2 linked regions of the Leptothrix cholodnii SP-6 genome follow. The main gene of each other region encodes a partner of the protein of the gene in region 2 in a complex. Links are inferred from orthologs where the notes say so. Each region holds a gene or a part of one and is shown on either strand. Other genes may lie near its edges.

What was found.
Region 1: the proteins of dnaB (region 2) and dnaG are in contact, whole or in part, in a crystal structure (PDB 2R6A), measured with the Geobacillus stearothermophilus proteins. The link is inferred for Leptothrix cholodnii SP-6 from one-to-one orthologs. Residues at the interface, in WP_033016901.1 of Geobacillus stearothermophilus: Ser13, Glu15, Ala16, Gln18, Glu91, Leu92, Asp94, Ala95, Val96, Pro97, Thr98, Ala99, Ala100, Asn101, Tyr104, Tyr105, Ile108; in WP_049624496.1 of Geobacillus stearothermophilus: Lys456, Leu457, Leu458, Pro459, Ala460, Asn463, Ala464, Leu467, Leu535, Leu536, Ile537, Ala538, Gln544, Glu545, Asp548, Tyr549, His552.

The regions. Positions count from the first base shown.
Region 1 is NC_010524.1:2,781,493-2,796,477, reverse strand. The notes cover bases 1-2,917. They hold dnaG (DNA primase), read right to left. Parts: upstream 2,399-2,917; coding sequence 602-2,398; downstream 1-601. Other genes in these bases: LCHO_RS12810 (gamma-glutamyltransferase family protein), read right to left, coding at 2,442-2,917; rpoD (RNA polymerase sigma factor RpoD), read right to left, coding at 1-276. Outside these bases: more of LCHO_RS12810, read right to left, coding at 2,918-4,241; LCHO_RS12805 (3-hydroxyacyl-CoA dehydrogenase), read right to left, coding at 4,300-5,058; adk (adenylate kinase), read right to left, coding at 5,214-5,867; kdsB (3-deoxy-manno-octulosonate cytidylyltransferase), read right to left, coding at 6,053-6,805; LCHO_RS12790 (Trm112 family protein), read right to left, coding at 6,865-7,068; lpxK (tetraacyldisaccharide 4'-kinase), read right to left, coding at 7,120-8,166; LCHO_RS12780 (ExbD/TolR family protein), read right to left, coding at 8,163-8,588; LCHO_RS12775 (MotA/TolQ/ExbB proton channel family protein), read right to left, coding at 8,585-9,205; xseA (exodeoxyribonuclease VII large subunit), read left to right, coding at 9,619-10,917; LCHO_RS12765 (superoxide dismutase), read left to right, coding at 11,069-11,650; hydroxysqualene dehydroxylase HpnE, read right to left, coding at 12,110-13,408; presqualene diphosphate synthase HpnD, read right to left, coding at 13,398-14,234; squalene synthase HpnC, read right to left, coding at 14,315-14,985. UniProt on the Escherichia coli protein: RNA polymerase that catalyzes the synthesis of short RNA molecules used as primers for DNA polymerase during DNA replication.
Region 2 is NC_010524.1:3,106,610-3,121,542, reverse strand. The notes cover bases 6,358-9,222. They hold dnaB (replicative DNA helicase), read left to right. Parts: upstream 6,358-7,011; coding sequence 7,012-8,433; downstream 8,434-9,222. Other genes in these bases: LCHO_RS14135 (Bax inhibitor-1/YccA family protein), read right to left, coding at 8,521-9,216; rplI (50S ribosomal protein L9), read left to right, coding at 6,381-6,833; rpsR (30S ribosomal protein S18), read left to right, coding at 6,358-6,369. Also shown: posphoenolpyruvate synthetase regulatory kinase/phosphorylase PpsR, read right to left, coding at 1-97; ppsA (phosphoenolpyruvate synthase), read left to right, coding at 296-2,692; LCHO_RS14170 (DUF4212 domain-containing protein), read left to right, coding at 2,838-3,110; LCHO_RS14165 (sodium:solute symporter family protein), read left to right, coding at 3,128-5,239; rpsF (30S ribosomal protein S6), read left to right, coding at 5,356-5,721; priB (primosomal replication protein N), read left to right, coding at 5,766-6,074; more of rpsR, read left to right, coding at 6,085-6,357; LCHO_RS14130 (GlcG/HbpS family heme-binding protein), read left to right, coding at 9,398-9,805; carA (glutamine-hydrolyzing carbamoyl-phosphate synthase small subunit), read left to right, coding at 10,016-11,200; carB (carbamoyl-phosphate synthase large subunit), read left to right, coding at 11,193-14,468; transcription elongation factor GreA, read left to right, coding at 14,563-14,933. UniProt on the Escherichia coli protein: The main replicative DNA helicase, it participates in initiation and elongation during chromosome replication. Travels ahead of the DNA replisome, separating dsDNA into templates for DNA synthesis.

The sequences.
Region 1 (14,985 bases), 320 kb from region 2 along the record:
GACCTCGCCTTCGAGTTCGGCTTCGATGTCGGCGAAATCCTCCTCGCCCCCCAGCGCAGGCTTGGACTCGGCCTTCTTGGCCGGCTCGGCGGCTGCCTTGGGCTTGCGTCCGCGCTTGACCGCAACGGTGGGGGTCGTTTCTTCGCCGGGCGCTGCAGCCTTGGCAGCCTTGGCCACCCGGACGACGCGCACGGTCTTGCCTTCGGGTGCAGCAGCGGCCGGCAGGTTGTCGTCGGTCAGGGTGGACGTGGCGGGGGCGCTCTTCTTCGCGGTCATGCGATTCCTCGGCAATGGGCTCGACTGGACATAAGTGGTGACGGGGGCCTGAGGCTCAAGTCGGTGCGCCGTGGCGATCAATCTGCATCATCAGCACATCAGGTGCTTGATGCGGCGTCATGGGTACATCAAGCGGCAACAGGCGCACGCACGCAGGGCGTGCGGTGGAACCGATCATCAGGCGGGCAAGCGGGTGTGGACATCTGTTCATGCAGCGCTGGCGGTGTGTTGGCCGCTGAAGTGACCCGTGTCGCGGGTGGCCGGGGCCGGCAGGCGCTGCTGTCCTCTTGCCGTTTGGAGACAGCCGAGGATTATACCCGGAACATCAAATCCGACCCAGCAGGCGCCAGCCCTCGGCCTGCGGCACGGCGCCCCGGATCTGCGTGATGACGGGCTGCAGATCCTCGAGCAGCGGCTCGATGCCCTGGATGGCCGCGTCGACCAGCGCGATCGCCGTGCTGCACCACTCGAACTGCACCAGGGTGTCGCGCAGCTCGGGCCAGGACAGCGGCTCGGACTCCATGTGCATCTGGTCGAGGTGCCGGAACAGCTCGCCGTGCCAGCCCGGCAGTTCGCACAGCAGGTCGTGATCGGCGCCCGACAGCCCGGCCCACCACTCGCTGCGCTGCAGCAGTAACCAGGCGGCGCGGTCTTCGGGGCGGTGCGCATTCGGCCGGCGGCCACCGGCGCGGCTCGCGAGTTGCGCCATGAGGTCGCTGTCCTTGCCGGGTCGGCCGTCCCGGCGCTGGAACTTGCCACGCCCCGGCGTGGACGGGTACGACGGCGCGTACGGCTGTTCCTGCGACTGCGCCGGCGCCCGCGGCGGCCCCGCGCCCCAGCGGGCCGCCAGATCGGCGGCATTGAGCTGGGCGACCTGCGCGAACTCGTTGACCATCTGCATGCGCAGCACGCCTGCGGGCAGCGCGCGCCACAGCGGTTCGGCCTGGGCGACCAGGCGTGCGCGTCCTTCGGGCGTGACGAGGTCGCAGTCGGCGCCCGCCACCTGCAGCATCTGGCTCGACAGCGGCAATGCCTCGGCGATGCGGCGCTCGAACGCCTCGGCCCCCTCGGCTCGCACGTAGGAGTCGGGATCGTGTTCGGCCGGCAGGAACAGGAAGCGGAAGCTGCGCGTGTCGGTGGCAAACGGCAGCACCGCCTCCATCGCCCGCATGGCCGCGCGCCGGCCGGCGTTGTCGCCGTCGAAGCTGAAGACGACCTGGTCGGTGTGGCGCACCAGCTTCTGCACGTGGTCGGCGGTGCAGGCGGTGCCGAGCGTGGCCACCGCCTGGTCGAAGCCGAGCTGCGCCAGCGCCACCACGTCCATGTAGCCCTCGGTGACCAGCACGTGGCCGCGCTGGCGGATCGCCTGGCGCGCCTCGTACAGGCCGTACAGCTCGTGGCCCTTGACGAACACTGGCGTCTCGGGCGAGTTCAGATACTTCGGCTTGCTGTCGTCGAGCACCCGCCCGCCGAAGCCGATGATCTCGCCCTTGACGTTGCGGATCGGGAACATGATCCGATCGCGAAAACGGTCGTGGCGGCGCTGATCCTGGCCTTCGTCGAGGATCACCAGCCCCGATTCGACCAGCAGCGGGTCGTCGTAACGTGCAAACGCGCTCGCCAGGCCGTGGTGGCCGGGCGGCGCGTAGCCGAGGCCGAAACGGGCCGCGATCTCGCCGGTCAGACCGCGCCGCTTGAGGTAGTCGATCGCCTTCGGGCTGGCCTTGAGCTGCTTGCGGTAGTGGGCCGCGGCCTGCGCCTGCAGCTCCGTCAGCGTGAGCTGCTGGGCGCGCGCCTGGGCGGCCTTCTCGCGTTGTTCGGGGCTGGTGTTTTCTTCCGGGACCGTTGCGCCGACTTCCTGCGCGAGCTCGTGCACTGCGTCGACGAAGGTCATGCCGCTGGCTTCCATCAGGAAACCGATCGCGTTGCCGTTGGCCCCGCAGCCGAAGCAGTGATAGAACTGCTTGGTCGCGCTGACCGTGAAGCTGGGCGATTTTTCGGCGTGGAACGGGCACAGGCCGCTGTAGTTGGCGCCGGTCTTCTTGAGCTGGACGCTGCGGCCCACCACCGCGACGATGTCGGCGCGGGCGAGCAGGTCCTGGATAAAGCCTTGGGGGATCACGCCGCGAGTCTAGCGAACCGTCCTGGGGCGCTGACCGGCCGCCTCAATCGCCCATCACGATGCCCTCGCGGCGTGGATCGGCGCCACCGAACCAGCCGCCGCCACGTCGTTCGATCGCCTGCAGGCCGCTCGTCAGGTCGAGTTCGATGACCGAGTGGCCGCGCGTCTTCAGGGTGTTCCGTGTGGCGGGTGGAAAGCGCCCGGCTTCGAGCAGCACCGGGCCGCCGGTGGTGCCGAAGTTGGGCAGCGCGATGGCCTGCTGGGCGTCCAGGCCCCAGGCCAGCGTGCCGAGCAGCGCCTTGGCGGTGAAGTGGATGATCAGCGCACCGCCCGGCGAGCCCGCGCTCATCTGCAGCTGGCCGCCGGCGCGGTCGAACACCAGCGTCGGGCTCATGCTCGAACGTGGCCGTTTGCCGGGCTGCACGCGGTTGGCGATCGGCCGGCCCTGGGCGTCGGTGGGCGCGAACGAGAAATCCGTCAGCTCGTTGTTGAGCAGGAACCCGCCCGGCAGCCCGGTGCCGCCGTCGACCATCTGGCGGGCTCCGAACTGATCCTCGATGGTGCTCGTCATCGCCACCGCCTGGCCCTGCGCGTCGACGATCGAAATGTGCGAGGTGCCGTATTCGGGCTGCTCCGGCTGCGCCGCCCAGGCGGAACGCTGCCCTCCGGGTTGGCCGGGCGGGGCGGTCGGCATCGTTTGCGGTCCGATCAGCGCGGCGCGCTCGCGCAGGTAGCTCGCATCGAGCAGGCTGCTCCAGCGCCCCGCGGGGGCGGCAACGAAATCGGGGTCGGCGACGTGCCGGGCCCGGTCGGCAAAAGCCAGCTTCGACGCTTCGGTGTACAGGTGCAGGAAGTCGGCGCTCGGGATCCCGTCTTGCAACGGCACGGCCGCGGTCGGCACGACGTGGTCGAGCGTGCCGAGGATCTGCATCACCGCGATCTGGCCCGACGACGGCGGCCCCATGCCGCACAGCCGCCAGCGCTGCCAATCGGCGCACAGCGGCGCGCGCACTTGGGCGCGGTAATCGACGAGATCCTGCGCACTCAGCCGGCCCGGGTTGGATGCGTGGCCCTGCACCTTGCCGACGATGCTGCGAGCGATGGCGCCGCCGTAGAACGCGTCGGCGCCGTGCTCGGCCACCGTGCGCATCACCGCCGCCAGTGCGGGGTTGCGCAGCAGCGTGCCGACGGGCAAGGGCTGCCCATCGTCGGCGTAGAACTGACGCGCTGCGGTGATGTCCTTGCGCAGGTGCTGATCGCCTCGCAGCAGCGCGTGCAGCCGCGGGCTGACCCGGAAGCCGCTTTCGGCCAGCGTGATGGCCGGTTCGAACAGCGCCGCCCACGGCAGTCGACCGTGCGCCCGGTGAGCGATTTCAAGCATGCGCAGCGTGCCGGGCACTCCCACCGCGCGGCCGCCGACCGCTGCGTCATGGAAGGCCATCGGCCGGCCGTCGCCTTGCAGGAAGAGCTTGTCGTCGACACCTGCGGGTGCCGTTTCGCGGCCGTCGTAGGACCGCACCTGGCGGCCGTCCCAGTGCATCAGGAACGCGCCGCCGCCGATGCCGCTCGACTGCGGCTCGACCAGCCCCAGCACCATCTGCACGGCGATGGCCGCGTCGACCGCGCTGCCGCCGGCTTTCAGCACGCCGTACCCGGCCTGGGTGGCCAGCGGGTTGGCGGCGGCCACCGAGTAGCGGGTGCTCGACCAGCCCTGTTGCTCGACGTGGCCGGATGCCGCCTCGGGCTGCGCCGGCCGGTCGCCGGCATGTGGCGGCGGTGCACCGATGCAGCCTGCCAGGCCAAGGCAGGCGGCCACCGTGGCGGCCCATCGGCGTGATGACATCGACAACTCCCGGAACTGCAACCGGGCGATGTTAAGCAGCGCCAAGCGCCGCGACGGTTCAGCGCGGTGCCAGGCGGATCGCGCCGTCCAGGCGGATCACCTCGCCGTTGAGCATCTCGTTGGTGACGATCTGATGCACCAGCTTGGCGTAGTCGGTGGGCGTGCCGAGCCGGCTCGGGAAGGGCACGCCGGCGGCCAGCGCGTCCTGCACCTCCTGCGGCATGCCGAACAGCATCGGCGTGCCGAAGATGCCCGGCGCGATCGTCATGCAGCGGATGCCGTTGCGCGCCAGGTCGCGCGCGATCGGCAGCGTCATGCCGACCACGCCGCCCTTGCTGGCGGCGTAGGCCGCCTGGCCGATCTGGCCGTCGTAGGCCGCCACGCTGGCGGTGTTGATCAGCACGCCGCGCTCGCCGGTGGACTCGGGCTCGTTCTTGCACATCGCCTCGGCGGCCAGGCGGATCATGTTGAAGCTGCCGATCAGGTTGACGGTGATGGTCTTGCTGAAGGCCGCCAGCGGGTGGGCGCCGTCCTTGCCGACGGTCTTGATCGCAGGTGCGATGCCGGCGCAATTCACCAACCCCATCAGCTTGCCGAGCGCGACCGCCTGCGCGACCACGGCGCGGCCGTCGTCCTCGTTCGAGACGTCACAGCGCACGAAGGCGCCGCCGATCTCGGCGGCGACCTGCTGGCCGCGCTCGACCTGCAGATCGGCCAGCACCACGGTTGCGCCTTCGCGGGCGAGCATGCGCGCCGTGCCTTCGCCCAGCCCGGAGGCTGCGCCGGTGACGATGAAAACCTTGCCTGCGATGTCCATGGATCTGTCTGCCTTGTCGGTGATGGGGATGGAGGGGGGAACGGGGGAGGTAACGGGGAGGGGATGCGGATTTGAGTTGACGTTGACGTAAACGTCAATTGGTCGGCGCAAAAAAGCCGCCCGCAGGCGGCTCGATCGTCGTGTCGGCGGCGTGCTCAGCCGAGTGCGGCGAGCGCGCGGGCGGTGATCTCCTCGACCGTGCCCAGGCCTTCGATCTTGGCGTAGCGCGGCGCGGCGGCGTCGCCGGTGGCGGCCCAGGCCGAGTAGTAGTCGACCAGCGGACGGGTCTGCGCCTGGTAGACCTCCAGGCGCTTGCGCACGGTCTCTTCCTTGTCGTCGTCGCGCTGCACCAGCGGCTCGCCGGTCACGTCGTCGACGCCGTCCACCTTGGGCGGGTTGAACTTGACGTGGTAGGTGCGCCCCGACGCCGGGTGCGAGCGGCGACCGCTCATGCGCTCGATGATGGCTTCGCTGGGCACGTCGATCTCGAGCACCAGGTCGAGCTTGACGCCGGCGGCCTTCATCGCCTCGGCCTGCGGGATCGTGCGCGGGAAACCGTCGAACAGGAAGCCGTTGGCGCAGTCGTCCTGCAGGATGCGCTCCTTGACCAGGCCGATGATGATGTCGTCACTCACCAGGCCACCGGCGTCCATCACCTTCTTGGCCGCCAGGCCCATCTCGGTGCCGGCCTTCACGGCCGCACGCAACATGTCTCCGGTGGAGATCTGTGGGATGCCGTACTTGCGGCAGATGAACGCGGCCTGGGTGCCTTTGCCAGCGCCAGGGGCGCCCAACAGAATCAGTCTCATGGATCTCCTCGGGAATGTCCGGTCTGCACGTGGCTGCCATGCGCAGCCCTCATGAGGGTCTTTGTCAAATCAAGAATAGCATGCGACCCCTGTGACGAAACTGACGTTTCGCCCCTGGCGCAGCCGTGCCGCAGCCGCTACACGGGCCCGCGCGAGCCGGGCTGGCGCGCGCGCTGGCGGGTGCTTCAGCCGAAGTGGCGGCGCACGCGTTCGAGGTCTTCGGGGGTGTCGATGCCGGGCCCGGGGCGCACCGCGCTCAGGTGCACCGCGATGCGTTCGCCGTGCCAGAGCACGCGCAGCTGTTCGAGCGACTCGATGCGCTCGAGCGGGCTCTCGGGCAGGCTCGGGAAGCGCCGCAGGAAACCGGCGCTGTAGCCGTAGATGCCGATGTGGCGCAGCGGCGCCGGATCGGGCAGCGCCAGCACGCCGGAGGCATAGCCGTCGCGCCACCACGGCAGCGGCGCGCGCGAGAAGTACAGCGCCCGCCCGACTGCGTCGGTCACCACCTTGACGACATTCGGGTTGCCGTATTCCTCGACGTCGTCGAGCGCGTGCGCGGCGGTGCTCATCACGCAGTCGCTGCGCTGCGCCAGCAGGCCGGCGCAGGCGTCGATCAGGCCGGGCTCGATCAGCGGCTCGTCGCCCTGCACGTTGACGACGATGTCGCGCCCGTCCAGGCCGAGCTGCACGCAGGCCTCGGCCAGGCGGTCGCTGCCGGTCGGGTGATCGGCGCGGGTCATCAGGGCGCGCACGCCGTGGGCGGCGCAGGCGGCGCGGATCTCCTCGCTGTCGGTGGCGACGACGACCGCGCTGGCGCCGCTGAGCGCGCAACGCTGCGCCACCCGCACGACCATCGGCAGGCCACCCAGATCGGCCAGCGCCTTGCGCGGCAGGCGGGTCGACGCCAGCCGGGCGGGCACCAGCACGGTGAAGCTCACGGCCGGATCCACCGGCGGCGTTCCTGCCCCCGCGTCCTGATCGGATCGGCCCGGCGTGCTCATGACGACAGGTCGGCGGGTGCCGATTCGGCCGCGGGTTGATCGATCGATCGAGCCTGGCTTTCGAGCATCACGGCGATGCCGTCACGGATCGGAAACGCCAGCCGGTCGGCCTTGCAGACCAGTTCATGCGTGGCGTGGTCGTGGGCCAGCGGCCCCTTGCACAGAGGGCAGACCAGCAAATCCATCAGTCGAGTGTCCATTGGGTGATCCTAGCGCGACTCGTGCGGCTGGCGCAGCAGGCCGGCGGTTGTTCAATCGGGCCGGCGGGCCGGCAGTGCGGCCAGCAACTCGCTGACAAAGGTCTCGGGCAGATCGAACAGCAGCGGCGCGACCCACACCCGCAGACCGGGCCGTTCGGCACGCAGGCGTTGCAGGGGGAGCTTGACGGCGTCTTTCTCCGTGACGATCACGTCGCGCGTCTGGGCCGGCCAGGGCAAGGTGTCGAAGCCGTGGTGATCCGGCAGCGGCCAAGGCTCGATCGCGAGGCCGAGGGTGCGCAAGCTGTCGAAGAAACGCCCGGGCTGGCCGATGCCGGCACTGGCCAGCACCGGCTGCCGCTTCAGTTCGGGCGGCAGTTCTGCCCGTGCGTCGGCACCTTGCCACCAGGCGCCGAGTTCGACCAGCCCGGCCAGCCGGCGCCGCGCGCAATGGCCGGGCAGGGCGGTGCTCGGCCGTTCGGCGTTGTAGAGCACGATCTGGCGGGCGTCGGTCGGCGCGTCGATCGGTTCACGCAGCGGGCCGGCCGGCAGCAGCCAGCCGTTGCCGGCGCCACGTTCGTCGAACACGATCACCTCGACATCGCGGCGCAGGCGCAGGTGCTGCAGGCCGTCGTCGCAGACCAGCACGTCGACCTGCGGGTGCGCGGCCAGCAGCGCCCGTCCGGCGGCCACCCGGTCGCGCCCGACCCACACCGGCACCTGGGCGCGGCGCTGCATCAGCAGCGGTTCGTCGCCGACCGACTGCGCGGTCGAGTCCGCCGACACCGGGCGGGCCTCCCGCTCGCGGCTGCCGTGGCCGCGCGAGACGATGCCGGGCTGTCGGCCCGCCTGCTGCAGCGCGGCCACGATGGCGAGCGTGGTCGGCGTCTTGCCCGCACCGCCCGCCACCCGGTTGCCGACCACGATCACCGGCACGCCCAGGCGCTCGGTGCGCCACGCCCCGCAGCGATAGAGCGCGCGCCGCGCCGTCACCGCGCCCCGCATCAGCAGCGCCAGCGGGCGCAGCGCCCATTGCAGCGCGCCGCCGTCCTGCCAGGCGCGTTCGATGCGCGCGGCCAGCCGGTCCGCCGTGCCGCTCAACGGGCCGGGCTGCGGCTGTTCTGCGCCGCGAACGTGAGCTGGCTCAAGCCGACCCGGCGGGCCGCGTCCATGACGTTGATCACGCTCTGGTGGGCTGCCATGGCATCGGCCGAGATGATCAGCGGGCGCTTGAAGTCACCCTGCGCGGCGTTGCTGAGCGCCGCCGTCAGGCCTTCGACGCCCGGCTGGCCGACCAGTTGGCGGTTGACGCTGTAACGGCCCTCGGCCGAGACCGCCACCAGGATCTCGCGCGGCGGGTTGTCGAGCTGGTTGGCGTCGGCCACCGGCAGCGTGACCTTCAGCTCGGTGAAGCGCGAGTAGGTGGTCGACAGCATCAGGAAGATCAGCACGACCAGCAGCACGTCGATGAAGGGGATCAGGTTGATCTCCGGCTCTTCGGGGCGGCGGGGGCGGAAGTTCATGATCCGTGGCGCAGCAGGTGCGGCAGCAGGCGCTCGGCGGCCAGTTCGAGATCGAGCACGAAGGCGTCGACCCGGCCGCGGAAGTAGCGGTAGAACATCAGCGACGGGATCGCGATGATCAGGCCGAAGGCGGTGTTGTAGAGCGCCACCGAGATGCCGTGGGCGAGCATTTCCGGGTTGCTGCCCGAGGTCGGGCTCTGCGCGCCGAAGATCTCGATCATGCCCACCACCGTGCCGAGCAGGCCCAGCAGCGGCGCCGCCGACGCGATGGTGCCCAGCGCGTTGAGGTAGCGCTCGAGCTTGTGCACGGCGGCGCGGCCGGCCGACTCGAAGGCCTTGCGCAGCTGCGCCTCGTTGGTGCCGCGCGAAGGCGTCGCGCTGCGGATGCCGGCGGCGAGCACCGAGCCGAGCACCGAGTTGTCGGCCAGCTTGCGCAGCACGTCGTCGGACGGCAGGCCGCTGCGTGTCAGGCCCAGCACTTCGTCGAGCAGCTTGGGCGGTGCCACCTTGACTTCACGCAGGTTGGCGAGGCGCTCGATGATCAGCGCCAGCGCGGCGATGGAGCACAGAATCAAGGGCCAGATCGGCCATCCAGCGGCTTGTATGATCGAAAACAAAGAGATCCCCCGGGCTCAGGCTGGCACCCTCGCGACAGGGTGCCTGAAGACAGCGGACGCGATTATGGCTGCTGGCGCGGCGGCGGTTTTCGGCGGCGGCGCAGGGCGCCGGGCAGGCATCGGCGCAGGCGCCGTGTCGACGTCATCCACAGGCCCGAAGAACCCGATTCATCCCCATTTTCTGTGGATAACTTTGTGGGCAACCCGGTACGGACGCACGCAAGGTCCCGTCAGAACGAGGGTTTCAGTGGATTGCTGCTTTTTTGCTCACGGAAATATCTTTATAAATCAATGACTTACACGTATGTTAAAGGCTCGTGACAGCGAAAGGGCCGCCCTGACAGCCATCGGCGCGGCTGTGGATGACACGGGGTCGATGGATAAAGGGTTTCCACGCGATCGGGAGGTCGGTGATGGCCTTGCCTGAGAACCGCGCCCAGCCGATGGTCTGGGACGTGGCCGCGCTGGTGCAGGCCGTCGGCGATGCGCTGCAGGCGCGCTTCGGCGCGGTGGCGGTGCGCGGCGAGCTCGCCGGCGTGACCCGCGCGGCCAGCGGGCACTGCTACTTCAACCTGCGGTCGGTCGACGGCAGCGCCGGCCTGCGCTGCGCGATGTTCCGCCGCGCCGCCTCGATGCTCGACTTCACGCCGCGTGACGGCCAGCAGGTCGAGCTGCGCGGCCGGCTGGCGGTCTACGAGCCGCGCGGCGAGCTGCAGCTGATCGTCGAGGCCATGCGCCCGGCCGGTGCCGGCGCGCTGATGGAGCAGTTCCTGCGGCTCAAGGCCCGGCTCGAAGGCGAGGGTCTGTTCGAGCCGTCGCGCAAGCGCCCGATCGAGCCGTATCCGGCGGCCATCGGCGTCGTCACCTCGCTCGCCGCGGCGGCTTTGCGCGACGTGGCCAGCGCGCTGCAACGGCGTGCGCCGCAGGTCCGGCTGGTGATCTATCCGGCGAGCGTGCAGGGCGCGGACGCGCCGGCGCAGCTGGTCGAGGCGATCCGTCTGGCCGGCCAGCGCGCCGAGGTGCAGACGCTGCTGGTCTGCCGCGGCGGCGGCTCGCTCGAAGACCTCTGGGCCTTCAACGACGAGCAGGTGGTGCGTGCGATCGCGGCATCGCCGCTGCCGGTGATCTGCGGCGTCGGCCACGAAACCGACTTCACGCTGGCCGATTTCGCCGCCGACCTGCGCGCCCCCACGCCGACCGCCGCCGCCGAGCTGGCGGCGCCGGCACGCGCCGACTGCCTGCAGGCGCTCGCCCAGCAGGCGCGCTGGCTGAGTCAGCGGGTGCACCACCGGCTTGACCGCGACGCCCAGCGCCTGGACCGCATCGCCCAGCGCCTGGCGCGCCCGGCCGACGCATTGCGCGGCCATCTGCAGCGGCTGGCGCTGCTCGAACAACGCCACGCCCGCGCCGCACCGGTCTGGCTGCAGGGCCAGCAGCACCGGCTCGAACGGCTGCAGTCCCGCTTGCAGGACGCTGGCGCACGGGCGCTGCAGTCGCGCGAGCAGACGCTGGCGGTGCTGGCTGCCCGGCACGCCGCACTCGACCCGGGCCAGGTGCTGCGGCGCGGCTACGCCTGGCTCAACGACGCGAGCGGCCAGCCGGTGACGAGCGTGCGCGCGCTGCAGCCCGGCCAGCGCCTGAGCGCGGTGCTGCAGGACGGCCGCGTCGACAGCGTCGTCGAGGCCGTTCTGCCCGCCATGGCCAGGCGCTGATCCACCCCGGCGCACGGGCCGGAAGTGACGCCGTCCGACCCGGTTTGACGGCGGTTTCCGGTGGCAAGCACGTCCGCGATCGCTTGCCTACAATGCGCCGCATTCAACCCGCTGCATCGCAGCAATCACGCCACCGACGAGGGATCCGATCATGGAACACACGCTGCCCGCCCTGCCTTACGCGATCGACGCCCTGGCGCCGTTCATCTCGAAGGAAACCTTCGAATACCACCACGGCAAGCACCATCAGGCCTACGTCACCAACCTGAACAACCTGATCGGCGGCACCGAGTTCGCCGGTCTGGCGCTCGAAGAGATCGTCAAGAAGGCCAGCGGCCCGGTCTACAACAACGCCGCCCAGGTCTGGAACCACACCTTCTTCTGGAACTGCATGAAGCCCGCCGGCGGCGCCGCGCCGACCGGTGCGCTGGCCGCGGCCATCGATGCCAAGTGGGGCAGCTACGCCGCCTTCAAGGAAGCCTTCACCAAGAGCGCCGTGGGCAACTTCGGTTCGGGCTGGACCTGGCTGGTGAAGAAGGCCGACGGCTCGGTCGACATCGTCAACACCGGCGCCGCCGGCACCCCGCTGACCACCGCCGACAAGGCGCTGCTGACGATCGACGTGTGGGAACACGCCTACTACATCGACTATCGCAATGCGCGTCCTAAGTTCGTCGAGGCCTTCCTGAACAACCTGGTGAACTGGTCGTTCGCGGAAGCCAACTTCGCGTGATGGACTGATTTCTTCGGGTCGTCCTTGGACGGCTCGGAGGGGTGATCGAAGCCGGCCTTGGGGTCGGCTTTTTTGTGTCTGGTGGGTGATGACGCTGCAGCCGCTTGCCTGGACCGGGCGGCAGGGCGGCGGGGCTGGCTGCGGTCTCCGGCCCACGCTCGCGGGATGAGACCGAGCGCAGGATCAGCGGACGGGCCGCGAATGGGGCCTGCGACCGCAGCCAGCCCCGCCGCCCTGCGATGCACCGCGCGGTGCGGCAATCCGTGCGGGTCTGTTGACTCCCTCGACAGCAAAGCTCGGTGTGACTCGGGTGGGTGGCTGGGGCCCGCGGGCGCAGGACCCATTCGCGGTTCGACCGCCTCTCGACGCTCGGTCTCATCCCGCGAGCGTGGGCCGGAGCCCGCGGGCCCCAGTCACCCGCCCGCGCGCCGGCCGTGGCATGCGAGTTCGAAGCCGGATTCAGCCCAACCCACCCACCGCCGCCGCCACCCCGCTGCGCACCGCACCCTCCAGCGTCGCCGGATACGGCCCGTCGACATAGTCCCCCGCCGCCACCAGCCCCTCGGCGATGGACGCACCCGGCCGATCCAGCCCGGGCACGCACCGAAACGTCGCCCGCTTCTCGGCGACGACCTTCATCACCGCGATCCCGCGGGCATCGACCCCTCGCAGCACCGTCTGCGCCTGCGCCAGCGCCGCCGCACACGTGGCCTCGAGCCCGCGCGCCACCCACGGCGCCGCCCCGCTGACGACCAAGGCGAACACGCCCGCCGCAGCGCCCAGCGCGCCGTGGTCGAAAGCGAACTGCGCCGGCGCCTGTGGCCCCTCGGCCAGCGCCACCATCGGCGCGACCAGCCGGGCGCCCGGGGCGTGGAGGTAGACCGTCACGATCGGCTCGTAGCCGAAGGCGGCGGCGAGCGCGGACCAGGCCGGCGCGACATCGGCGGTCAGGCGCGCCGCCTCGCTGGCGCTGCAGGCCAGCACGACGCGGTCGAAGGCCTCGCCATCGACCGTCCAGCCGTCGGCCGAGCGTTGCAGGTGCTGCACGCGCCGCGCGGTGTGGACTTTCACGCCGTGCCCGATCAACCAGGCTTGCGCCGGCTCGGGCAGCAGCTCCGCCAGCGGACGGCGTGGTACCAGCAGGTCGCTCGATCCCGGGCCGGCGAAGAGCGCGTCGTGCAGCACGCGCAGGAAGACCGTCGCGCTGGCCGCGTCCGCAGGCGTGTTCAGGGCGGCGACGCACAGCGGGTCGACGAACTCGTGGCGCACGCGCTCGGGCAGCGTCGCGGTCAGTCGCGCGACCGTCCACGTCGGATCGCAACGGAAGCCGCGCAGCAGCCAGCCCAGCGCCGCGTTCGACAGCGCCAGCCGCTCGCGCCAGCGCCAGTGCGCCATCGCCCAGACCGCGCGCGTGAAGGCGATCGGCACCGGGCCGCGGCCGAGCCGCAGGCCGCGGCCGTCGGCATCGACCAAGGTCAGCGGCATGCGCAGCAGCACGGCGTCAGGGTCGACGCCGACGCTGCGCATCAGCGCGAGCGTGGCGGTGTAGGCGCCGATCAGGATGTGCTGGCCGTTGTCGAGCGGTGTGGCGCCGGGCTCGGCTGCAGCCAGGCTGCGGGCCCGGCCGCCGAGCCGTGGTGCCATCTCGAACAGCGTGACCTCATGGCCTCGCGCCGTGGCTTCGGCCGCTGCGGCCAGGCCGGCCCAGCCGCCGCCGATCACCGCGATGCGGCGCCGGACGGGTTCGTCAGCGGCCACGCCAGTTGGTCTGCATCGCGATCCAGAGCTTGCGCACCGGCGTCAGCGAGATGCGCTGGTGCAGCACCTGGAAGCCGCCGGCCTCGATCTCGCGCAGCAGCGTGCGGTAGATGTTGGCCATCATCAGGCCGGGTTTCTGGGTGGCGCGGTCGCACTCGGGCAGCAGCGCCAGGGCCTCGTCGTAGCAGCGGTGGGCGCGCTCGGCCTGGAAGCGCATCAGTGCCGTGAAGCGCTCGTTGTACGTGCGGTTCAGGATCTCCTGCGCCTTGACGTCGAACTGCTTGAGCTCGTTGACCGGCAGGTAGATGCGCCCGCGCCGTGCGTCGTCACCGACGTCGCGGATGATGTTGGTGAGCTGGAACGCCAGCCCGAGCTGGTGCGCGTAGCCGACGGTGGCCGCCTCGGTGCGCCCGAAGATGCCCGACGCCACCTCGCCGACCACGCCGGCCACCAGGTGGCAGTAGCGCTGCAGGCCGGTGTAGTCGAGGTAGCGGCTTTGCTGCAGGTCCATCTCGCAGCCGTCGATCACGGCCAGCAGGTGTTCGGCGCGGATGTCGTAGTCGGCCACGTGCGGCATCAGCGCCTGCATCGCCGGGTGCTGCGGCGTGCCGGCAAAGGCGCGGGCCACTTCCTGGCGCCACCAGGCGAGCTTGGTGGCGGCCACGCCGGGGTCGCTGACCTCGTCGACGACATCGTCGATCTCGCGGCAGAAGGCGTAGAACGCGGTGATCGCGGCGCGCCGTGGCGGCGGCAGGAACAGGAAGGCGTAATAGAAGCTCGAGCCGCTGCCAGCGGCTTTCTCCTGCACATAGTTTTGCGGCGTCATGGCGGCGATTGTCGATGCATCGGCCCTGCGTCCGGCTTGCGGGCGCGCGGCCCTGCGAGCCGCGCAGTCCGCCTCTGCGTTCACATGTTGATGGCGCGCCACAGCAGGCGCGGGCCGTTCCACGCGTGCAGCTTCGGGCGTTGCGTGAACACGCCACCTTGCAGCGCCTCGACCTTGTCGAGGATGCGCAGCCCGCCTTGCACCACCAGCCGCAGCTCCCAGCCGAGCCGGCCGGGCAGGTGGTGAACCAGGTCGGCGCCGTCGGTCATCATGGCGCGCGTCCAGGCTGCGAGCTCGGCCACCAGCGGGGCGCACCGGCGCGCATCGGCGCGCGCGCTGGCGCTGGCGAGCAGGGCCTGTGCGTCCAGGCCGTGGCGCTCGCAGTCTGCCAGCGGCAGGTAGAGCCGCCCGCGCGGCAGGTCGACGCTGACGTCCTGCCAGAAGTTGATCAGCTGCAGCGCCGTGCAGATGGCGTCCGACTGGCGCAGCGCGCCGGCCTCGTGCACGCCGTACAGGTGCAGCAGCAGCCGGCCGATCGGGTTGGCCGAGCAGCGGCAATACGCCAGCAGCGAATCGCGGTCGGCATGGCGGGGCTGGTGCAGGTCGAGCTCGAAGGCGTCGAGCAGGTCTTCCAGCAGTTGCAGCGGCAGGGCGTGTTGCGCCAGCGTGGCGGCCAGTGGCGTGAAGACACCGGCCCAGCGGCCCGAACCGCGCCGGTCGCCGGCGGCGGCGTGCAGGTCGCTGCGGTATT
Region 2 (14,933 bases):
GCGGCTTGATCGCGAACTGGGCCAGGATGGAGTTGCCGAATGTCTCGGCAGTGATGCCGGTGCCGTCGGAGACGAAGAACACGGTGCGATTGGGCATGGGCGCGCGAGTGTGGGGTCGTTGGGTACTTTCGGATTACATGATAGGCCGGGCCGCCCGTAGAATCCGCGCCCATACGCTCGCCGTCATGCACCTGCCGTTCCACCCACGCCACGAAAAACAGCCCATAAAGCGCTGTGGGTCGGCCTGTGCGCCTTCGACGCGAGCCCCGGTTTTTTTACATCACGGAGCTTTTCCATGTCTGCAATCAACCTGGCGACCGCCCTGGTCGTACCGTTCGAACACCTGAGAATGACCGACGTCGAGGTCGTGGGCGGCAAGAACGCCTCGCTCGGCGAAATGATCAGCCAGCTTGCCGCTTCGGGCGTGCGGGTGCCGGGCGGCTTCGCCACCACGGCGCTGGCTTTCCGCGAGTTCCTGACCGCCGGCGGCCTGACCGACAAGATCAACGCGCGGCTGTCGGCGCTCGACACCGACGACGTGCGCGCGCTGGCCGAGGCCGGTGCCGAGATCCGCGGCTGGGTCGAGTCGGCGCCGTTCCCGGCCGACTTCGAGGCGGCGATCCGTGCCGAGTTCGTCAAGCTGACGGCCGAGCACCCGGGCGCCTCGTTCGCGGTGCGCTCGTCGGCCACGGCCGAAGACATGCCCGACGCCTCGTTCGCCGGTCAGCAGGAGACCTTCCTGAACGTGGTCGGCATCGACGACGTGCTGCACAAGATGCGCGAGGTGTTCGCCTCGCTCTACAACGACCGCGCCATCAGCTACCGCGTGCACAAGGGCTACGCCCACCACGACGTGGCGCTGTCGGCCGGCGTGCAGCGCATGGTCCGTTCCGACCTGGGCGCAGCCGGCGTGATGTTCACGATCGACACCGAGTCGGGTTTCGAGGACGTGGTCTTCATCACCTCCAGCTACGGCCTGGGCGAGACGGTGGTGCAGGGCGCCGTCAACCCCGACGAGTTCTACGTGCACAAGCCGGCACTCAAGAACGGCAAGCTGGCGGTGATCCGCCGCAGCCTGGGCTCCAAGCTGATCCGCATGGAGTTCGCCACGCCCGAGGAGAAGGCCGCGAGCGGCAAGCTGGTGCGCACCACCGACACGCCGCCCGAGATGCGCAACCGCTATTCGCTCAGCGATGCCGACGTGACCGAGCTGGCGCGCTTCGCGGTGATCATCGAGCAGCACTACGGCCGCGCGATGGACATCGAGTGGGGCAAGGACGGCGGCGACGGCCTGCTCTACATCCTGCAGGCGCGCCCCGAGACGGTGAAGAGCCAGGCGGGCAACCAGGTCGAGCACCGCTACAAGCTCAAGGGCCACAGCACGGTGCTGGCCGAAGGCCGCGCGATCGGTCAGAAGATCGGTACCGGCCCGGTGCGGCTGGTGCATTCGATCGCCGAGATGAGCCGCGTGCAGCCGGGCGACGTGCTGGTCACCGACATGACCGACCCGAACTGGGAGCCGGTGATGAAGCGCGCCAGCGCGATCGTCACCAACCGCGGCGGGCGCACCTGCCACGCGGCGATCATCGCGCGCGAACTGGGCATCCCGGCGGTGGTCGGCTGCGGTGACGCCACCGAGATCCTCAAGGACGGCCAGCTGGTGACGGTGGCCTGCTCCGAAGGCGACACCGGCTTCATCTACGACGGCCTGCTCGAGATGGAGGTCAGCGAGGTGCAGCGCGGCGAGCTGCCGTACTCGCCGGTCAAGATCATGATGAACGTGGGCAACCCGCAGCTGGCGTTCGACTTCTGCCAGATGCCGAACTCGGGCGTCGGCCTGGCGCGCCTGGAGTTCATCATCAACAACAACATCGGCGTGCACCCGAAGGCGATCCTCGACTACCCGAACGTCGATGCCGACCTGAAGAAGGCGGTCGAGTCGGTGGCGCGTGGCCATGCCAGCCCGCGCGCGTTCTACGTCGACAAGCTGGTCGAGGGTGTTGCCACGATCGCGGCGGCGTTCTGGCCCAAGCCGGTGATCGTGCGGCTGTCTGACTTCAAGAGCAACGAGTACCGCAAGCTCATCGGTGGCTCACGTTATGAGCCTGAAGAAGAGAATCCGATGCTCGGCTTCCGCGGCGCTGCACGTTACCTGAGCGCCGATTTCGGCGAGGCCTTCGCCATGGAATGCGAGGCGCTCAAGCGCGTGCGTCGCGACATGGGGCTGACCAACGTCGAGATCATGGTGCCCTTCGTGCGCACGCTCAAGCAGGCCGAGCGGGTGGTCAACATGATGGCCGACCAGGGTCTCAAGCGCGGCGTCGACGGCCTGCGCGTGATCATGATGTGCGAGATCCCGAGCAACGCGATCCTGGCCGACCAGTACCTCGAGTTCTTCGACGGCATGTCGATCGGTTCGAACGACCTGACCCAGCTCACGCTGGGCCTGGACCGCGACTCGGGCATGGAGTTGCTGGCGGCCGATTTCGACGAGCGCGATCCGGCCGTCAAGGCGCTGATCTCGCGTGCCATCGCGGCTTGCCGTGCGCACGGCAAGTACATCGGCATCTGCGGCCAGGGCCCCAGCGACCACCCCGACTTCGCCGACTGGCTGGCGCAGGAGGGCATCGTGTCGATGTCGCTGAACCCGGATTCGGTGATCGCCACCTGGCAGCGCCTGGCCAAGCGCTGACACGTCGCGGCGACCGTCGAATTCGGCGGGCGTCTTCTACTCCGTGACTCCCCCGTGGCGGCTGCGTGCCGCCACGGACACAATCTCATCCATGGGAGTTCAAGAAACGGCTGAGGTCGCTGCAGGTTCCGTCGAGGCGCGCGCCTTGCACTGGCGCAAGGTGTGTCTCTGGACCGCACTGGGCCTGTCCGGATGGCTGCTGGTGACCTGGGGGGTGGTCTGGTTCGCCAGCGATTTCAATGCCTGGACCGTTGCCGGTGCGCCCGCCGGCTACTGGCTGGCGGCACAGGGCGCGATCGGGGGCTACCTGATCATCATCATCGTGCACGGCCGGATCATGGATGCGCTGGAGCGGCGCAGCCAGGCCGCAGCCGATGTCGCACCAGGGCGCTCATCACCGGAGTCCTCACTTGACTGACGCGTCGTCCATCGCCCATGGCTGAACGTCGAGGCGGCCAGATCCGGCCGACCCAGGCCACGCGCGTCTTCACCCATGTGCTGCACCGGCGCTATGCCGCGTACACCGTGGGCGTGCTCTGCTTCATCGTGTTGATGGCGCTCCTCGAGCGCATGGGCTGGCCGCGCACCTGGATCGGCGGCACCTTCCTGATCGGCACGGTGGCGGTCTATGCGGCGATCGGCCTGATGTCGCGCACCACCGACGAGTCCGAGTACTACGTCGCCGGGCGGCGCGTGCCTGCCATCTACAACGGCATGGCCACGGCAGCCGACTGGATGTCGGCCGCGTCCTTCATCGGCACTGCCGGCGTGCTGTACCTGCAGGGCTTTGCGGGTCTGGCCTACATCCTCGGCTGGACCGGCGGTTACTGCCTGGTGGCGCTGCTGCTCGCGCCCTATCTGCGCCGGGTCGGCTACTTCACGGTTCCCGAGTTCCTCGGCGCCCGCTATGGCGGCGTGCTGCCGCGCATCGTGGGCGTGGCTGCGGCCGTGCTGGTGTCGTTCGTCTACGTGGTGGTGCAGATCTACGGCGTGGGGCTGATCACGTCGCACCTGACCGGTTTCAGTTTCGAGATCGGCATCTTCGTCGGCCTGGGTGGCGTGCTGGTGTGCTCGTTCCTGGGCGGCATGCGGGCGGTGACGTGGACGCAGGTGGCGCAGTACATCGTGCTGATCCTGGCCTATCTGACGCCCGTGTTCTGGCTCTCGATGAACCAGACCGGCAGTCCGTTCCCGCTCTTTTCATACGGGCAGCAGCTTCAGCAGGTGGGCCTGCGCGAACAGGCGCTGCTGCACGATCCGCGTGAGCTGCAGGTGCGCAACCAGCTGCAGGTGCGTGCCGACGACGCCCGGCGCAAGCTGGCCGACGTGCCGCAGGCCATGATCGACGACGCCGAAACCATGGCCGCCCAGGTGCGCGCGCTGCAGGCGGCCGAGGCGCCGTTGGCGCGCATCCAGCAGGCCGAGCGCAAGCTGGCGACACGGCCTCACACGATCGACGAGGCGCGGGTCGTCTATCAGCGCGAAATGGACCAGTCGGCCTTGCGGGCGTTGCCGCTGGCAGGCATGCCGCCGCAGGCCCAGCCCTATCCGGATTCGGGGGCGGCGAAAGCGGATCAAGCGCCCGGTGCGGCACGACGGAATTTCCTGGCACTGGTGCTGTGCCTGATGCTGGGCACGGCCGCCATGCCGCATGTGCTGACGCGCTACTACACCACGCCGTCCGTCACCGAGACACGCAAGTCGGTGGCCTGGTCTCTGTTCTTCATCGCGTTGCTCTACATGGCGGCACCGGCGCTGGCCGCCATGGTGAAGTACGAGGTCTTCACCAATCTGATCGGCACGCCTTTCGATCAGCTGCCCGGCTGGATCCGGCGCTGGTCCAAGCTGGATCCGTCGCTGGTATCGGTCGAGGACATCAATGGCGACGGCCTGCTGCAGCTGGCCGAGTTGCGCCTGGCCGGCGACGTCATCGTGCTGGCCGCCCCCGAGATCGGCGGCCTGCCGCTGGTGGTGACCTACCTGGTCGCGGCGGGCGGATTGGCCGCGGCGCTGTCGACCGCCGACGGGCTGCTGCTGACGATCTCCAACGCCTTGTCGCACGACCTGTATTTCGGCTTCGTCAACCCGCGGGCGCCGGCGATGCGGCGCGTCATGCTGTCGAAGTTCCTGGTACTGGTGATCGCCTTGCTGGCCGCGTTCATCGCGTCGATGCGGTTTGCCGACATCCTGCAGTTCGTGACGGCCGCGTTCTCGCTCGCGGCCGCGGGGTTCTTTCCGGCCCTGGTGCTGGGCATCTTCTGGCGGCGCGCCAACCGATCCGGGGCGACGCTGGGCATGCTCTCGGGGCTGGGTGTGTGCCTGTACTACATGATCACGACGCATCCGCGCTTGCGTGATCTGTTCGGAATCGGCATGCCGATCGATCAGGCCCGCTGGTGGGATGTGGATCCGGCCGCCGCCGGGGTCTTCGGCGTGCCGGTCGGCGCCGCCGTGATGTTCGTGGCGAGTCTGCTGACGCCCGGCCCCGGACCGGCCGAACTGGCGATGGTCGACCGCCTGCGCGACCCGGGCCGAGAGTCCGACTGAGCGTGATGCTCGGGGCCGCGCCTGCCGCGCTGATATACTAGCCGGCTTGCCTTTGCCGCACCTGTTTCTTGACGCAACGGGGCGGCTTCCGCAACTGGAATCCACAAGGAGCATCTATGCGTCATTATGAAATCGTGCTGCTGGTCCATCCGGATCAGAGCGAACAGGTTCCGGCCATGCTGGAACGCTACAAGACCCTGGTGACGGCCGCCAACGGCAAGGTCCATCGGGTCGAAGACTGGGGCCGCTTCCAGCTGGCCTACATGATCAACAAGCTGGCCAAGGCGCACTACCTGTGCCTGAACATCGAGTGCAGCAAGGAAACCCTGGCTGAAATCGAGACCGGCTTCCGCTTCAACGACGCCGTGCTGCGTCACCTCACGGTCAAGCGCGACAAGGCCGAGACCGGCCCGTCGGCCGTGATGAAGCGGGTTGAGAAGGAAGAAGCCCGCAAGTCGTCGCAACAGGAGACGGCAGCCTGAATGCCTGATCCCCTGCGCGTTTGCGCTGCACGACAGGCTCGATGATGAATCGGGTCCTGCTCACCGCGCAGCTGCTTGAACGTGCGGTCATGCGCTACACCCCGGCAGGTCTGCCGGCGCTCGACGTGCGATTGGCTCACGCCTCGCAGGTCGAACATGCCGGTCAGGCCAGGCAGGTCTCGATGGAGATCCACGCCACTGCCATCGGGGATGTCGCCCTGGAGCTCGGTCGACTTGCGGTGGGCACCACCGCCGAGTTCACCGGCTTTCTCGGCAAGCAGCGACATGGCAAAGGGGTGATGCTGCACATCAGCGCTTTCGTTTCCAGTCCCCAGTCACCTGAATTGAACTAAGGAGGTCTTCATGCCCCCGCCACGTGGTAAGTTTTCCAAAGACCGCAAGACCAAGCGCAACCAGCAGTCCCTGCTGTTCAAGCGCAAGCGTTTCTGCCGCTTCACCGTCACCGGCGTCAAAGAGATCGATTACAAGGATCTCGACGTGCTGCGCGACTTCGTCGGTGAGAACGGCAAGATCACGCCGGCTCGCCTGACCGGCACCCGTGCGTTCTTCCAGCGCCAGCTGACGACCGCGATCAAGCGTGCGCGCTTCCTGGCTCTGCTGCCGTACAGCGACCAGCACAAGGTCTGAGGAGAAACGCGATGCAAGTGATCCTGCTTGAAAAAGTGGCCAACCTCGGCGTCCTCGGTGATGTCGTCAAGGTCAAGGACGGGTACGCCCGCAACTTCCTGATCCCGACCGGTGCCGCTCGTCGTGCCACCGAAAAGGCCGTCGCCGAGTTCCAGGCTCGTCGCGCCGAGCTCGAGAAGGTTCAGGCCGAGAAGCTGGCTGCCGCCAAGGCACAAGGCGACAAGCTGGCCGGCAAGACCGTCTCGATCAGCCAGAAGGCTGGCGTCGACGGCCGTCTGTTCGGTTCGGTGACCAACGCCGACATCGCCGAGAGCCTGAAGGCGCTGGGCTTCGATGTGGTCAAGGCGCAGATCCGTCTGCCCAACGGGCCGTTGAAGACCGTCGGCGAGTTCCCGGTCTCGGTGGCTCTGCACACCGACGCCGTGGTTGAAATCACCGTGGCGGTGGTCGGCGAGCACGTCTGACGCACACGGCAGGCCTGTGCCTCGGGCACGGCCTGCGATGGACCTGACAAGGCCGGCTTCATGCCGGCCTTGTTGTTTGTGCGCTCCGCAAGCGTCGTGACGCTGCGGCAGCGAACGGACTCCCTTCCCTCGGTTCCATGCCTCGCGCATGGCGTCTGCACCGGCCTATCATCAAAAGATGTCTGCTCAGCTGTCAGGATCCCCCTACCCGCCACGAGGCGCCGATGACGAAGTCGCCCGCCTGCGCATCCCGCCTCATTCGGTCGAGGCCGAACAGAGCGTGCTCGGTGGCCTGCTGATCGACAACTCGGCGTCCGACCGGGCGGGCGACCTGCTGACCGAGAGCGATTTCTACCGCTTCGAACACAAGCTGATCTACGGCGCCATGATGGCGCTGATCTCGGCCAACAAGCCGGCCGACGTCATCACGGTCTTCGAGCAGCTCAAGAGCCTGGGCAAGGCTGAAGAGGTGGGGGGGTTGGCCTACCTCAACGCGCTGGCGCAGAGCGTGCCGAGTGCGGCCAACCTGCGGCGATACGCCGAAATCGTGCGTGAGCGCGCCATCCTGCGCAAGCTGGTTGCCGCCAGCGACGAGATCGCCACCAACGCGTTCAATCCGCAGGGGCGTGGCGTTGCCTCGATCCTCGACGAGGCGGAAACCCGGATTTTCCAGATCGGCGAAGAGGGCTCGCGCAACAAGCAGGGCTTTCATTCGATGGACACGCTGGTGGTTCAGCTGATCGACCGGGTCCAGGAGCTGGCTGAAAACGGCGCTGGAGAAGTCACCGGGGTTCCGACCGGTTTTGCCGATCTGGACCGCATGACGTCCGGGCTGCAGCCCGGCGACCTGATCGTGCTGGCGGCACGGCCTTCGATGGGCAAGACCGCCTTTGCGCTCAACATCGGCGAGCACGTGGCGGTGAAGGAACAGCTGCCGGTGGTCGTGTTCTCAATGGAAATGGGCGCCTCGCAACTGGCGCTGCGGATGGTGGGCTCGCTCGGGCGCATCGACCAGCAGCACCTGCGCACCGGCTCGCTGCGTGACGATGAATGGGGGCGGTTGTCCGAGGCGGTCGACCAGTTGCGCAATGTCAGCCTCTTCATCGACGAGACCCCGGCGCTCACGCCGGCCGAACTGCGTGCGCGCTCGCGGCGCCAGGCCCGCCAGTGCGGCAAGCTCGGACTGATCATCGTCGACTACCTGCAGCTGATGAGCGGCTCGAACAGTGGCGGCGGCGAGAACCGCACGGCCGAGATCAGCGAGATCTCGCGCGGACTGAAGGCGCTGGCCAAGGAGCTGCAGTGTCCGGTGATCGCGCTGTCGCAGCTCAATCGCTCGGTCGAGACGCGCACCGACAAGCGGCCGATGATGAGCGACCTGCGCGAGTCGGGCGCCATCGAGCAGGACGCCGACGTCATCATGTTCATCTACCGCGACGAGTACTACAACAAGGAGTCGAAGGAGCCCGGCGTGGCCGAGATCATCATCGGCAAGCAGCGTAACGGGCCCGTGGGCACGGTGCGGCTGGCGTTCCTGCGGCCGCTGACCAAGTTCGAGAACCTGGCGCCGGGCAGCTTCGGCGGCGGCAGCGAGTACTGATCGCGTCGGCCAGGCAGGTCAGAAAAAAGGGGCTCCTCTCGGAGCCCCTTCTTCATTCAGGGATCTGGATGCGCTGTGCGTTGTCGCTCAGTCGCGCTCGCCGCCGAAGATGCCCAGCAGGGCCAGCAGGCTCTGGAACACGTTGTAGATGTCCAGGTAGATCGCCAGCGTGGCACTGATGTAGTTGGTTTCGCCGCCGTCGAGCACGCGCTTGATGTCGTACAGCATGAAGGCCGAGAACAGGCCGATCGCGATCACCGACAGGGTCGCCATCAGCGCCGTCGACTGCACGAAAACGTTGATCAGGCCGGCCACCAGCAGGACGATCGCGCCGACGAACAGGAACTTGCCCATGCCGCTGAGGTCGCGCTTGATCACGGTGGCGAGCGTCGCCATCGCGAAGAAGACGCCGGCGGTGCCGCCGAAGGCCATCATGATCAGCGAGCCGCCGTTCTTGAAGCCCAGCACTGCGGCCAGCATGCGCGACAGCATCAGGCCCATGAAGAACGTGAAGGCCAGCAGCACGGCCACGCCGGTCGCCGATTCCTTGGTCTTTTCGATCGCGAACATGAAACCGAAGGCGCCGATCAGGAACACCGCCAGCGAGGCGCCCGTTCCGAGTGCGGCCATGATGCCGGTCGAGACGCCGATCCAGGCGCCCAGGACGGTGGGCAGCATCGACAGCGCGAGCAGCCCGTACGTGTTGCGCAGCACGCGGTTGCGCTGCAGGCCCAGCGCTCCCGTGCCAGCGTTGCCGGTGTAGGTGTGCAGGCTTTGATTCATGTGACCTCCAGAGTCAGGTTGAACAGACGCGACATGAGATCGCTCAAATCCATTCTAGTTCCCGCGCCGATTGTCGTTGCCGCCGTGCAGATTGCCCGGCCTGCGGGCTGCCGGATGGTTCCTGCGGCTTTGGTAGAGTGGCGCGCCGCTCCGTTTCGGAGCTTGAAGACGAGATCGACCGATGAAAACCAAGCCCGTTCTGACCCTTGAAGATGTGCGTCGCATGGCCGCTGCCGCCGAGGCCGAGGCGCTGAACAACAACTGGGCCGTGACGATCGCCATCGTCGATGACGGGGGGCACCTGCTGTGGCTGCAACGCCTGGATGGGGCTGCGGCGCTGTCGGCGCACATCGCTCCGGCCAAGGCGCGCACCTCGGCGCTGGGTCGGCGCGAGAGCCGCATTTACGAGGAGATGATCAACCAGGGGCGCACGTCCTTCCTGAGCGCGCCCGAGATCGACGGCCTGCTCGAAGGTGGCGTGCCCATCATGGTCGATGGCGAGTGCATCGGTGCCGTGGGTGTCAGCGGCGTCAAGTCGGTCGAGGACGCGCAGGTCGCCAAGGCGGGTATCGCGGCCCTGGGCGCGTGAGCGCCAACGCCCCAAAGTAGGTCGCAGCGGCCGGGGAAAACCCGCGGCCGTCTATAATCCCGCGGTTTGCCCGTCAACACCGCCGCCTAGCGAATTTGTCGTCGAATCCCCCCGCGGACTCGCGCCAGTCGACCGGATGACATCTCTTGAAGGGATGGCCATCCGGCGAGCCACCTGCAGAGCTGGGCGTGCCACCTATCCGGAGTCCCCGTGCTGCCCGTCCTGCCTCCCGCCATCCTCGCACTCGCAGACGGTACGGTCTTTCAAGGTGTCTCGATCGGCGCTGCCGGTCACACCGTGGGTGAGGTTGTGTTCAACACAGCGCTCACCGGCTATCAAGAGATCCTGACCGACCCGAGCTACTGCCGGCAGATCGTCACCCTGACGTATCCGCACATCGGCAACTACGGCGTCAATGAACAGGATGTCGAGGCCCGCAAAGTACACGCTGCGGGCCTGATCATCAAAGACCTCCCGATCCGTTCGTCCAACTTTCGCCAGTCGCTGACGCTGTCGCAATACTTGGTGCGTGAAGGCACCGTTGCGATCGCCGACCTCGACACCCGCCGCCTCACCCGCATCCTGCGCACCCACGGTGCCCAGAACGGCTGCATCGTGGCGTTTGCAGCTGACACCGTCGTGACACAAGCCATGCGCGACGAGGCCGTCGCGCTGGCCCGCAAGGCCCCCAGCATGGCCGGCCTCGACTTGGCTCAGGTCGTCACCACCGACGTCTCGTATCCCTGGACCGAAACCGAGTGGCAGCTCCTCGGCGCCGACGGCACGCCAGGGTTCGGCGACCAGACCGCACCGCGTTTCCATGTCGTGGCCTACGACTTCGGCGTCAAGCGCAACATCCTGCGCATGCTGGCCGAGCGCGGCTGCAAGGTCACCGTGGTGCCTGCCAGGACGCCGGCCGCCGAAGCGCTCGCGCTCAAGCCCGACGGCATCTTCCTGAGCAACGGCCCGGGTGACCCGCAGCCCTGCGACTACGCCATCGAGGCGGCTGCCGAACTGATCGAGACCGGCATCCCGACCTTCGGCATCTGCCTGGGCCACCAGATCATGGCGCTGGCCTCGGGCGCCAAGACCTTCAAGATGAAGTTCGGCCACCACGGCGCCAACCATCCGGTCAAGGATCTCGACACCGGCCGCGTCTCCATCACCAGCCAGAACCACGGTTTTGCGGTCGATGCCGAGTCGCTGCCGGCCAACCTGCGCACCACGCACGTGAGCCTGTTCGACGGCACGCTGCAAGGCCTGGCGCGCACCGACAAGCCGGCGTTCTGCTTCCAGGGCCACCCGGAAGCCTCGCCCGGTCCCCATGACATTGCCTACCTGTTCGACCGCTTCACCAAGCTGATGAGCGACCAAGCGGAGAAGAAGAATGCCTAAGCGCGCTGACCTGAAATCCATCCTCATCATCGGCGCCGGCCCGATCATCATCGGCCAGGCCTGCGAGTTCGACTACTCCGGCGCGCAAGCCTGCAAGGCGCTGCGCGAAGAGGGCTACAAGGTCATCCTGGTCAACTCGAACCCGGCCACGATCATGACCGACCCGGCCACGGCCGACGTCACCTACATCGAGCCGATCACCTGGCAGGTGGTCGAGAAGATCATCGCCAAGGAGCGCCCGGACGCGATCCTGCCGACCATGGGCGGCCAGACGGCGCTCAACTGCGCGCTCGACCTGCACAAGAATGGCGTGCTCGACAAGTACAAGGTCGAGATGATCGGCGCCAACGAGCACGCGATCGAGAAGGCCGAGGACCGCCTGAAGTTCAAGGACGCGATGACCTCGATCGGCCTGGGCTCGGCCAAGTCGGGCATCGCGCACTCGATGGAAGAAGCCTGGGCGGTGCAGAAGGCGATCCAGGCCGACATCGGCGGCGCAGGCTTCCCGATGGTGATCCGCCCCAGCTTCACGCTGGGCGGCACCGGCGGCGGCATCGCCTACAACCCCGAAGAGTTCGAGGAGATCTGCAAGCGCGGCCTCGACCTGTCGCCGACCAAGGAACTGCTGATCGAGGAATCGCTGATCGGCTGGAAAGAGTACGAGATGGAAGTGGTCCGCGACAAGGCGGACAACTGCATCATCGTCTGCTCGATCGAGAACCTCGATCCGATGGGCATCCACACCGGCGACTCGATCACCGTGGCGCCGGCGCAGACGCTCACCGACCGCGAATACCAGCTGCTGCGCAACGCCTCGATCGCGATCCTGCGCGAGATCGGCGTCGACACCGGCGGCTCGAACGTGCAGTTCTCGATCAACCCGGTCGACGGCCGCATGGTCGTCATCGAGATGAACCCGCGCGTCTCGCGCTCGTCGGCGCTGGCCTCCAAGGCCACGGGTTTTCCGATCGCCAAGATCGCCGCCAAGCTGGCCGTGGGCTACACGCTCGACGAGCTGAAGAACGACATCACCGGCGGCGCCACGCCGGCCTCGTTCGAGCCGTCGATCGACTACGTCGTCACCAAGATCCCACGTTTCGCGTTCGAGAAGTTCCCGGCTGCCGACTCGCACCTGACGACGCAGATGAAGTCGGTTGGCGAGGTGATGGCGATGGGTCGCACCTTCCAGGAATCGTTCCAGAAGGCGCTGCGCGGTCTGGAGACCGGCATCGACGGCCTCAGCGAGCGCTCCACCGATCGTGACGAGATCATCGAGGAGATCGGCGAGGCCGGCCCCGAGCGCATCCTCTATGTCGGCGACGCCTTCCGCATCGGCCTGTCGCTCGACGAGATCTTCGAGGAAACAGCGATCGACCCGTGGTTCCTGGCCCAGATCGAGCAGCTGATCCAGACCGAGACCGAGCTCAAGACCCGGTTGCTCGCGAGCCTGACGGCGACCGAACTGCGTTTCCTGAAGAAGAAGGGTTTCTCGGACCGCCGCCTGGCCAAGCTGATGGGCACCAACCAGCACGCCGTGCGCGAGGCGCGTCATGCGCTGGGCGTGCGGCCGGTCTACAAGCGGGTCGACACCTGCGCGGCCGAGTTCTCGACCCAGACCGCCTACCTCTACTCGTGTTACGAGAACGAGGACGGCGAGTGCGAGGCCGAACCCACCGCCAACAAGAAGATCATGGTGCTGGGTGGTGGCCCGAACCGCATCGGCCAGGGCATCGAGTTCGACTACTGCTGCGTGCACGCGGCGCTCGCCATGCGCGAGGATGGTTACGAAACCATCATGGTCAACTGCAACCCGGAAACCGTCTCGACCGACTACGACACCTCCGACCGCCTGTACTTCGAGCCGGTGACGCTCGAAGACGTGCTCGAGATCGTCGACAAGGAAAAGCCGGTCGGCGTGATCGTGCAGTACGGCGGCCAGACGCCGCTGAAGCTGGCGCTGGATCTGGAGCGCGCGGGCGTGCCGATCATCGGCACCTCGCCGGATTCGATCGACGCGGCCGAGGACCGCGAGCGCTTCCAGAAGCTGCTGCACGAACTCGGCCTGAAGCAGCCGCCCAACCGCACCGCGCGCACCGAAGAAGCCGCGCTGGCGCTGGCGCACGAGATCGGCTATCCGCTGGTGGTGCGCCCGAGCTACGTGCTGGGTGGCCGCGCGATGGAAATCGTGCACGGCGACAAGGACCTCGAGCGCTACATGCGCGACGCGGTGCGCGTGTCGGAGAAGTCGCCGGTGCTGCTGGACCGTTTCCTCGATGACGCGGTGGAGGTCGATGTCGACTGCATCAGCGACGGCGTCGACGTGATGATGGGCGCCATCATGGAGCACATCGAGCAGGCCGGCGTGCACTCGGGCGACTCGGCCTGCTCGCTGCCGCCGTACACCCTGTCGACCGTGCTGCAGGACGAATTGCGCCGCCAGACCACGGTCATGGCCAAGGGGCTGAAGGTGGTCGGCCTGATGAACGTGCAGTTCGCGATCCAGGGCGACGTCACGCAGGGGCTCGATGCCTGCACGGTGTACGTGCTGGAAGTCAACCCGCGCGCGTCGCGCACGGTGCCCTTCGTGTCGAAGGCGACCGGCCAGCCGCTGGCCAAGATCGCCGCGCGCTGCATGGCCGGTCAGAAGCTGGCCGACCAGCGCGGTGTGGGCGGTCGTGCGCCGCACGAGGTCATTCCGCCTTATTTCAGCGTCAAGGAAGCGGTTTTCCCGTTCAACAAGTTCCCGGGCGTGGATCCGATCCTCGGCCCCGAAATGCGCTCGACGGGCGAGGTGATGGGCGTGGGTCTGACGTTCGGCGAGGCGATGCTCAAGAGCCAGCTGGGTGCCGGCTCGCGCCTGCCGACCAAGGGCACGGTGGTGATCTCGGTCAAGAACAGCGACAAGGCGCGGGCCGTCGGTGTCGCGCGCGACCTGCATCAGCTCGGCTACACGATCGTGGCGACCAAGGGGACCGCGGCCGCGATCGCCCAGGGCGGCGTGCCGGTCAAGGTGGTCAACAAGGTCAAGGACGGCCGGCCGCACATCGCCGACATGATCAAGGGCGGCGAGATCCAGCTGGTGTTCACCACGGTCGATGAAACCCGCACGGCGATCGCGGATTCGCGCCACATCCGCACCGCGGCTCTGGCCAACCGGGTGACCTACTACACCACGATGGCCGGCTGCGAGGCGGCCACCGAGGCGCTCAAGCATCAGGCCGGGTTGTCGGTGGTCTCCCTGCAGGAACTGCACGCGCAACTGAACTAAACTGTTTGCATCGCGTCTGCCGCTGCCAGCCTCCTGTACAGGAGGCCGTCGGCGGCTCATTTTTTTGTTCACCCGAATGACCTGACTGAAGCACATGGCCACGATTCCGCTGACCAAACGTGGCGCTGAACTGCTCAAGGAAGAGCTGCAGCGCCTGAAGACCATCGAACGTCCGTGGGTGATCAATGCGATTGCCGAAGCGCGCGCCCAGGGGGACCTGTCCGAGAACGCCGAGTACGAAGCCGCAAAGGACAAGCAGGGCTTCATCGAAGGCCGCATCCTGGACGTCGAGGGCAAGCTGGCGATCGCCCAGGTGATCGACCCGGCCGTGCTCGATGCCGGCGGACGGGTGGTGTTCGGCGCCACCGTCGATCTGGAGGAGGAAGAAAGCGGCGACGCCGTGACCTACCAGATCGTCGGCGAGGACGAGGCCGATCTCAAGAAGGGACTGGTCTCCGTCGGCTC